One region of the Streptomyces sp. NPDC029296 genome, then DNA from elsewhere that is predicted to be linked to it. Evidence: riboswitches for the same ligand, from Rfam matches in the RefSeq annotation. Region 1 holds a riboswitch; the other holds the start of a gene.
The links. A riboswitch is a leader RNA that binds a small molecule or an ion and turns the genes downstream of it on or off. The one in region 1 is predicted to bind cyclic di-AMP.

Region 1 (4,666 bases):
GATCTGCTCGATGACGGCCAGGACGGCCTTCTCGACGCCCTTGCCCTGGTAGCGGTTCGGGTCACCGTCGCGCAGCTCGATGGCCTCGAAGGCGCCGGTCGAGGCGCCGGACGGGACGGCGGCACGACCCGTGCTGCCGTCGTCGAGGCCGACCTCGACCTCGACCGTGGGGTTGCCTCGGGAGTCCAGGATTTCCCGGGCTACGACGACGTCGATGGACGGCACGAGCATCTCCTTCTTGGATGTGACGCTGGAAGTGCGGGGCTGGTGTGCCTTGCGACTAGAGCCTAACCGTCCCGGGCGCCTTGGCCACCGACCGACCGTCCCGTGGACAGACCGACGGTACCTTTTGTTTTCAATCGAAACAAAGGGGTCCGGGGCGGCCGGGGGGCGCCGGGTGCCGGGGCGGGCGCGAAAAAAGCCCCGCCCCGGCGCGTACGGGGGAGAACGCGCCGGGGCGGGGAGCCCGTGGGGACGGGGGTGACCCGCACGGGGTCTTGCGGGGGGATCCGCCGGGACGCGCGGACCCCGGGGACTTCAGGGGTCCGCCCGCCCGTGCGGGTCCGTGGCTCTCGGGGGGCCCGCCGGGAAGTACGGGCCCTGGGGTCCGGCCGGGGGGCCGGGGATCACTTCAGGTGGAGCTGCTGACCCGGGTAGATGAGGTCGGCGTCCTGGACGATGTCCTTGTTCAGCTCGAACAGCTTCTCCCAGCCGCCCGCGACCTGGTGCCGCGCGGCGATGGTGCCGAGCGTGTCGCCCTGGACGACCTTGTACTCGCCGTCGCCCTTCTCGACCTTCTTGCCGGTCGGGGTGGTGACGGTCTTGCCCGTGCTGCCGCCGGTGCTCTTGCTCGTGCCGGTGGAGGCGGCCGGGCGCTCGGCGGAGCGGGAGGCGGCCTGCTGGTCGGCGGAGCGGGTGGAGGTGCCCGAGTCCTGGGTGGACGGCGTGGACGGGGCGGACGGCGCCGGGGTGCTCGGGGCGGAGCCGTTGTAGGGGGAGCTCGACAGGCCCGTGCCGCAGACCGGCCAGGCGCCCTTGCCCTGGGAGGCGAGGACCTTCTCGGCGACGGAGATCTGCTGCGCCTTGGAGGCCTTGTCGGCGGTGGAGGCGTACTGCGTGCCGCCGTACGCGGCCCAGGTGGAGGCGGAGAACTGCAGACCGCCGTAGTAGCCGTTGCCGGTGTTGATGGACCAGTTGCCGCCGGACTCGCACTGGGCGACCGTGTCCCACTGGGAGGCGGTGGCGGCGGAGGCGTTGCCGGCCGCCATCAGCGGGGCGGCGACGGCGGCGCCGGTGACACCGGCGAGCGTGACGGCGCGGACGGCCTTGGACGGACGACGGTGCTTGCCCTTGCCGGTAAACAGCATGGATCGATTCCCCTCACCGACGCCTACGAGGTGAGCTGTCGGGTTCGGGCCGGTTGAGTTGCCCGGCCGCGTCGTCCGCTTGCGCGTGACGCGGCTTCACCCCCAGCCGGTCCCAGCTTCAACTGCCGGGCCCGGCACTTACCTTGGGTCCCCCGCTCCTGCCTACGGCGCTTGGCGCGACGACTGTTCCCGGGCGGCCGCTGGCAGGATTCGGCGTGGCGGCTGCCGGGGCTCGTGGTGACGAGCGGCTTCGACCGTAGACAGGTGATCGCCGGAATTTCAAAGACGATCAGGGCTTCTGAGACTCATCCCACACTTTCGCCAAACCGGACATCAAGGCGTTAAGCGGGGCGTCAAGTCCCGGCGTTTTCAGCCCGTTTCGCCCTGGACATCCAGGGTCTGACCGGCGGTGATGCGGTCGGGGTCGGCACCGATGGCCTTCTTGTTGCCGGCGTACAGCGCGTGCCACCCGCCGTCGACGTCAAGGGAGTCGGCGATGGAGGACAGCGAGTCGCCCTCGCGGACCGTGTAGGTGTCCGGTTCGCGGGAGGCGTGCCGGCCGGACGGGGCGGCATTATGACCGTTTGTCACGCTTTCGTCGGCGCTCCCGCCCCGGTGGCGTCCGCCGGTGCCGACGGCGCCGGTGTCGACCAGGCTCCAGGAACCGGCCGCGCGCTGCGGGTTGTTCACGGCCCCGGGGTCCGGGGTGGCCGCCGGGGAGCCGCCGGCGCCCTGGGTGCTTCCGGTGTCCGGCGTGGCGGACTTGTCGGACTTGGGGGTATCGGTCCCGGTGGAACCGGTGCCCTTGCCCGTGTCCTCGTCCGCCGCCCGGCCCGCGTCGTCGCCGGTCCCGTTGTCCGCGCCCGTACCGGCGTCCTCGCCGGTGCCGGTGCCGGTGTCCGCGTCCTTGCCCTTGTCGTTGCCCTTGCCCTTGCCCGGCTCGGCGGTGGGCGTGCCGGTCGGGTCCGAGGAGGAGCCGTCGGCGGGGCCGGTGCCGGTGGAGGGTGACGCGTCCGGCAGCCCGGACGAGCCGGAGGCGTCGGGGGTCGCGGAGGTACCGGAGCCGTCGGCCGATCCGGACGAGTCACCGGAACCGCCGGCCCCGCCGGAGTCGCCGACGCCCGTGTCGACGTCCATGGAGCCCGAGTTGCGCGTCAGGCCGGACAGCAGGGCACAGGTGGCCCAGGGAGTGGTGCCCCGGTCGGCCAGGATCTTCTCGGCGACGGCGATCTGCTGCTGGCGGCTGGCCTGGTCGGCGCTGGCCGCGTACTGGCCGCCGCCGTACTTGTCCCAGTCGTCCTGCGAGATCTGCAGGCCGCCGTGGTACCCGTTCCCGGTGTCCGCGCTCCAGGAGCCGCCGCTCTCGCACTCGGCCACCTTGTCCCACGTGGTGCCGTCGGCCGCGTTGGCGCTCGCGGCGCCGAGCAGCGGGATGGCGATGGCGGAGCCGGTCACGCCGGCCGCGACGAGGAGGGCCGGAGCCTGGCGGGGGCGACGGTGTCGGCCGTTCCCGGTGAGCATGCAGAAGCCTTTCGAGCGACAGCAGGGCCGGCGCGGCGGTTGGAGCCGCTCGCCGCGCTGATGGGTGAACGTATCGGCAGACGATCACTTGTCACAAGTTCATGCCGCACAGATCACGTGAAGATCACAGAGTTGAGAAAGTGTCATCTCGCCGGGGAGAGACTGTGTTCAGGCGGTCGGCGTGAACTCCACCGGCAGGGTGCGCAGGCCGCGCATGATGAGCCCGCCGCGCCAGCGCAGCTCGGCCGGATCGGCGGCCAGCCGCAGGTCGGGCAGGCGGGTGAACAGGGTGGCCAGCGCGGTCTGGCCCTCCAGCCGGGCGAGCGGCGCGCCCAGGCAGTAGTGGATGCCGTGGCCGTAGCCGAGGTGCTGGTTGTCGCGGCGGCCGAGGTCCAGCACGTCCGGGTCGGCGAACCGCTCGGGGTCCCGGTCCGCGGCGGCGAGCACGACGAGCACCGGGTCGCCTTGCGCGATCCGCTTTCCGCCGATGGTCAGCGGCTCGGTGGCGAACCGCCAGGTGGCCAGCTCCACCGGGCCGTCGTAGCGCAGCAGTTCCTCGACGCCGGTCTCCAGCAGGTCCCGTTCGCCGCGGGCCAGGGAGCCCTGGAGCCGGGTGCGCTGCCCGGGGTGGGTGAGCAGGGCGTAGGTGCCGTTGCCGATGAGGTTGACGGTGGTCTCGAAGCCGGCGAACAGCAGGATGAAGGCCATGGCGGCGGCCTCGTTCTCGGTGAGGTGCTCGCCGTGGTCGGAGGCGCGGATGAGGCCGGAGATCAGGTCCTCGCCGGGCGCGGGCGTGGCGGACAGCGCCTCGCGCTTGCGGTGGATCAGCTCGGCGAGGTAGCCGCGCATCTTCTTCACCGACCGCGCGACCCCGCCCCTCGGTCCGCCCCCGTGCCGGATCATCATGCCCGCCCAGTCCCGGAAGTCGTCCTGGTCCTCGCGCGGGACGCCGAGCAGGTCGCAGATGGCGTAGATGGGCAGCGGGAAGGCGAAGTCGTGGATGAGGTCGGCGGAGCCGGTCTCGGCGAACCGGTCGATGAGCCGGTCGGTCAGCTCCTGCACCCGGGGCGCGAACTCGGCGACCCGGCGCGGGGTGAACGCCTTGCTGACCAGCCGCCGCAGCCGGGTGTGGTCCGGGGGGTCGATGTTCAGCAGGTGCGTCATCAGCTCGGCCTTGCGCTCGCCGGGGATGCCGGTCTTGCCCTTGGCGTGCGCGGGCTCGTCGTGGTGCGCCGGGTTCTTGCTCAGCCGCTGGTCGGCCAGGGCCTGCCGGGCATCGGCGTACCGGGTGACCAGCCACGCCTCGACCCCGCTCGGCAGCCGCGTGCGGTGCACCGGGGCGTGCTCGCGCAGCCAGGCGTAGGCGGGGTAGGGGTCGGCGGCGAACTCCCACGTGAAGAGGGCGGGGGCCGGCTGGTCGGGGCCCGGCTGGTCGGGATGGTGCTGCTCGGTCACTCCTCGACCGTATCCGGAGCCCCGGGCGGCTCGCCGGGGGCCTCGCGGGCGGCGTGGTGCCCGCGGCCGGCCGCCTCCCGCCACCAGCGCCGGGCCTCCTCTTCCTTGCCCTGCCGGTCCAGCAGGGCACCGAGGCGGTACCTACCCCTCGGCTCCCTCGTCTCCCTCGGCCCCCTCGCCCTGCTCTCCGCCGCCGGCCGCGCGCGCCGCCTCACTGTCCTTGATCGCGTCCCGGTACACCCGGGCCGCCGCCCGCAGCGCCGCCTCCGGGTCGACGCCGTCCGCCTCGGCGCGCACCGCCAGCGCCAGCAGTGCGTACCCGA
Region 2 (4,666 bases), on a different contig from region 1:
CCGCCCGGCACGTCCTGCCCGAGTTCACCGAGCGCACCGCGGGGGCGGCGCGCACCCTGGATCCGTACGCGCGGCTCTTCCAGGACCGGATCGTCTTCCTCGGCACACCGGTCGACGACGCGGCGGCGAGCGATGTCACGGCTCAGCTCATGTATCTGGAGCACCAGGCGCCGGACCGGGACATCACGCTGTACGTGAACTCCCCCGGCGGCTCCTTCGACGCCATGGCGGCGGTCTACGACACGATGCGCTACGTCAGCTGCGACGTGGCGACCTACTGCCTGGGGCAGGCCGCCGCCTACGCCGCGGTGCTGCTCGCGGCCGGCACCCCGGGCAAGCGGTTCATGCTGCCCGGCGCCCGGGTCGTGCTCGAACAGGTGGCACTGGCCGAGCCGGTGCGCGGCCGGCCCGGTGACCTGATCCTCCGGGCCGGGGAACTGGCGCGCGTGCGCGCCACCGTCGAGGAGATGCTCGTCCGGCACACGGGGCGCGCGGCCGCGCGGGTCCACGAGGACCTGGAACGTGACCTGATCCTGGACGCCTCCGGGGCGCTGGCGTACGGCCTGGTCGACGCCGTCGTGCCCGCCCGCCGGGACACGCCCGGCGCACCGGACGCGAGGTGAGCCGCCCGTGCTGCCGGACCTGCCGCCGCTACCGGCCCTGACCCGCGCCGAGGGCGAGTTGATCGATCGTTATCTGGAGGCCGCCGACCTGCTCGGCCGCGTCAATCCGGCCCGGTACGGGCAGACCTACGGTGCTCTGCGCGCCGCTCAGGGCCTGGTGCGCAAGGCGGCAGAGCTGCGGGACGCGCTCGCGCTGATGCACCAGCGGGGCGAGACGGAGCTGCACGGGGACACGCTGGCACGGGCGCTGCGGGTGCTGGACGGCGAGCGCCGGGCCGCTCGCGTCGCGCTCCCGCCGGATGGTGCCGGCTGAGGCGGACACCCGTCCGGCCCGGCGGCGCCGACGCGTCGACACGCGTCGTTCGGACCGGAGTTGAAACGGCCCGAACGGCGTACCGCCGACCGGTGTACATCCCGATCGCTTTCCGGGTCTCCCGACTTGCGCGACGCGGGATCCAGGGGTCGCCGCGCAGACACATCGCCCCAGGTCCGGGGCTGCGACGATGACCTGACGGGGCCTCGAACGGTGCACTGTCCACCCGAACGGGTGAGTGGTGAGTAACGCCACAAATCCCCGATTCCGTTGGGATTTTCAGACAGATCTGCGTCAAGATCCCTGTCTGACGACAAGCCCCCGCCACCGCGGCGGGGCGATCCGGGCGGACGCCGAGTCCTGCCGCCGCCCGGATGACCGGTCGACGGAGTGGATCGGCAGGAGTGGAGGACCCAAGCAAGGCGGGTCGCCGGAACGGATGTCCAGTCGTCCGACACAGAGTCGGGCACGGGGCGGAGGTTCCGAGCAGCCCTTGGGGTGAAGCCGTGGCAACGCGGCCGGGCTACTTCGCCAGCCCGAATCCGACAGGTCATCCTTCACAGGCGGCTGACGAAGGGTTGCGCATGACTGCGCTCAATCGAGTCCCGTCGCTGATGGCCCGGGCCGGCACGGCCTCGGCACTCACTCTCGCCGCCGTGGGCGGCTCGATCGCGGTGCCCGGTCTCGCCACCGACGCCTCCGCCGCGACCATCGCGACGAAAGCACTCAAGGTCGCGGCCTCGAAGAAGGGTTCCCCGTACCGGTGGGGCGCCACCGGGCCGCACAGATTCGACTGCTCGGGGCTGACGCTCTACTCGTTCAAGAAGGCCGGCAAGAAGCTGCCGCGCACCGCCGCCCAGCAGTACAACAAGTCGCACCATGTCTCCGCCCGCCACCGCAAGGTCGGCGACCTGGTCTTCTTCCACTCGGGTTCCAGCGTCTACCACGTCGGCATCTACGCCGGCCACAACAAGATCTGGCACGCCCCCAAGACCGGGGACGTGGTGAAGCTGCAGAAGATCTGGACCAGGAGCGTCTGGTACGGCCGGGTCAGCTGACCCGCCCCCGCCCCGGGAGCGGCTCCGGCAGCGGGGCCGCTCCGGCAACCCCCGACGCCCGCCCGGCCCCGTGGGCGGGCCGGGCCCGGGGCGGCCCGGCCGCCTCGCGAGCGTGCGGGCGGCCCCGGACCGACTCCGGGACAGCCGGTGCGTCCGGGTAGGCCCGCCATCTCACGCGGCGCGAGCGGGCACGCACGCGACGGCCCGAACCGGAAGCGAGCGCGGGGGGCCCGGTCCCGGACACGGACCCGAGGCGCCGACGCGAGCGCTTCCCGCGCGCACAGGCGGGCGGCGAGACCCGGGCCGGGGCAAGGACCCGCGGAACCGCCTCCCGGGCACGTACGGCGGTCGGGACGGCTCGGTCCCGGGTAGGCGTCCCGGCGGACCGACGGGAGCGTCACACCGGCCGAGCGGCCCGTCCGCCCGGCCGGGGCCGCACCGCCGCTCGCCGCGTTCCGGGCGGCCGGCACCGGGGCGCCGACGGGGCGAGCTTCCCCACCGGCGACGACCTCGACGCGTCACAGCACGCCCGGGTACGTCCGCTGCCCGCCGGCACGTGGGTGCGTGGACGTGGACGCGGCCGGTACCCGGCGGTTGCCGCCCGCCCCCGGGACACCGAGCACGTCACTACCGCCGTCGCCGAGCGCCGCCCGGGTGCGTCCGCTGCCCGTCGGCACCAAGGCGCCGTCGGGGCACCTTGCCCACCGGCGATCCTCGGCCTCCGCACACCGCCCGGGCGCGTCCGTTACTGCCAGGGCGCCACCGGGGCGCACCCCCGGCCCCGCACGCCTGCCCCCGCACCAGGGTGCCCGCACGCGCTCCGGCACATCGACCGCACCGGTGCCCGGGGCGCACCGCCGCACACGTCCGCCGGCCCCGGCCTCGTTCCGCGCAGAGGAGCCGAGGAGCCGAGGAGCCGAGGAGCCGAGGAAACGTATCCGCCCGCGAAGACCCTCCGTGCCGCCGCCGCGCCGGGTGTGTCAGCGTGCCGGGGTTTCCGGTGGCCGGCCCGCCGGGACCGGTGCCGTCGGGAGGGTCCAGGGCAGTTCGATGGAGACCGTCTTGCCGCCCTCGCGGGTCGGGCGGACACGGAGCCGGCCGCCGCACTCCGCGGTCAGCCAGCGGATGATCACCATGCCGCGCCCATTGTCCTGCTGGACGGAGGCGGGCAGTCTCTTCGGGAACCGGGGATGGCTGTCCGTGACCCCGATGCGCAGCTGTTCGTCCTGGTGCAGCGCGATGTCGACCGTGAAGGTGGGTGACTGGCCGAAGGTGTGCTGAACGGCGTTGGTGGCGAGTTCGGAGACGATCAGCCGCACGGTGTCGGCCGTCTCGGTGTCCGACGGCAGGCCCCACTCCGCGAGGGTGCCCACGACATAGGAGCGGGCGGCCGACACCGAGGCGGGATCGCTCGGCAGAGTGACGGAGGCTTCCAGATGGTCTGCCATGGCGAGGTCGTCCCTTTCCCAACGGGACCGTGGTCCTCCATACAGCGGTGGGTTCGAGTACGGTCCCGGACTGGTGCTTGTCCGTCAGACTGCCATCACCGGAACGGTCACGGGGGGCGATCCACCAAGATATGCATATATCTGTCGCTCGAAGCGGTGAACTCCGCGACGCGAGACCGTATCGGGGCGGTCCGGACGGAGTAAGGAGGAGCCATGCAGAACGGTCCCGCGGTACGCCGTCGCAAGCTGGGCGCCGAACTGCGCACGCTGCGCACCGGCGCCGGGCTCACCAGTGGTGAGGCGGCCCGGCTGGTCGGCTGGCACCAGTCGAAGGTGAGCCGTATCGAGACGGGCGCCAGCGGCGTGAAACCGGCCGATCTGCGGTTGCTGCTGGACGCCTACGAAGTGCGGGACCGGCATCTGCGGGAGTTGCTGCTGATACTGGCGGGGTCGGAGGAGACGAGCGGCCGGCACCGCTGGTGGCACGCCTACCGGGGTGTGCTGCCGCCGACGTACCGGGACTTCATCAGCCTGGAGTCACAGGCCAGCGCGATGCGCACCCTGGAGACCACGGTGGTGCCCGGTCTGCTGCAGACCGCCGAGTACGCCCGCGCGGTGACCCGGGCCGCCGTGAAGGACCTGGACGAGGACCGCCTGGACACGCTGGTGGAGGTGCGTCTGGCCCGGCAGGACGTACTGCGGTCGGACCCGCCGCTGGCGCTGAGCGCCGTACTGGACGAGGCGGTGCTGCGCCGCGAGGTGGGCGGTCCGGGGGTGATGGCCCGCCAGCGCCGGCGGCTGATGGAGGCCGCCCGGCTGCCGCAGGTACGGCTCCAGGTGCTGCCCTTCACGGCGGGGGCGCATATCGGCCTCACCGGGCCTTTCGTTATCTTCTCATTTCCGAGCACTTCTGATCTGGACGTGGTTGTTCTCGACCAGTTGACGAGTAGCCTCTACCTGGAACGGAAAGAAGACCTCATGGCCTACTCCGAGGCCTTCAGCACCCTTCAGTTCCACGCCCTTTCCCCCGAGGACTCGTTGGACTACATCGCCGGGATAGGTGACGGCGTGTAAGGAGGCACCATGTCAGCTCTGCCTCGGAACGTCCCTGCCAGTACCGACCTGCACGACGTGCGCTGGGTGCGCAGCAGCCGCAGCACGGGCGCGAACAACTGCGTGGAGACGGCACGGCCGCGCTCCGGCCCCGCGGCCGGACTGCTCGCC

Region 2: linked by a shared signal. The riboswitch ahead of ACZ4W9_RS11260 (C40 family peptidase) and the one ahead of ACZ4W9_RS09030 (transglycosylase family protein) in region 1 are both predicted to bind cyclic di-AMP.

Annotation. Positions count from the first base shown of each region.
Region 1 is NZ_JBVHXT010000008.1:36,900-41,565, forward strand. Features, by position in the region: gene eno (phosphopyruvate hydratase) at 1-225, opposite strand, end outside; gene ACZ4W9_RS09030 (transglycosylase family protein) at 627-1,367, opposite strand; cyclic di-AMP (ydaO/yuaA leader) riboswitch at 1,373-1,554, opposite strand; gene ACZ4W9_RS09035 (transglycosylase family protein) at 1,737-2,888, opposite strand; gene ACZ4W9_RS09040 (cytochrome P450 family protein) at 3,057-4,343, opposite strand; gene ACZ4W9_RS09045 (nucleoside triphosphate pyrophosphohydrolase) at 4,485-4,666, opposite strand, start outside.
Region 2 is NZ_JBVHXT010000010.1:83,008-87,673, forward strand. Features, by position in the region: gene ACZ4W9_RS11250 (ATP-dependent Clp protease proteolytic subunit) at 1-623, shown strand, start outside; gene ACZ4W9_RS11255 (hypothetical protein) at 631-936, shown strand; cyclic di-AMP (ydaO/yuaA leader) riboswitch at 1,375-1,517, shown strand; gene ACZ4W9_RS11260 (C40 family peptidase) at 1,521-1,994, shown strand; gene ACZ4W9_RS11265 (ATP-binding protein) at 2,975-3,442, opposite strand; gene ACZ4W9_RS11270 (helix-turn-helix domain-containing protein) at 3,656-4,516, shown strand; gene ACZ4W9_RS11275 (DUF397 domain-containing protein) at 4,526-4,666, shown strand, end outside.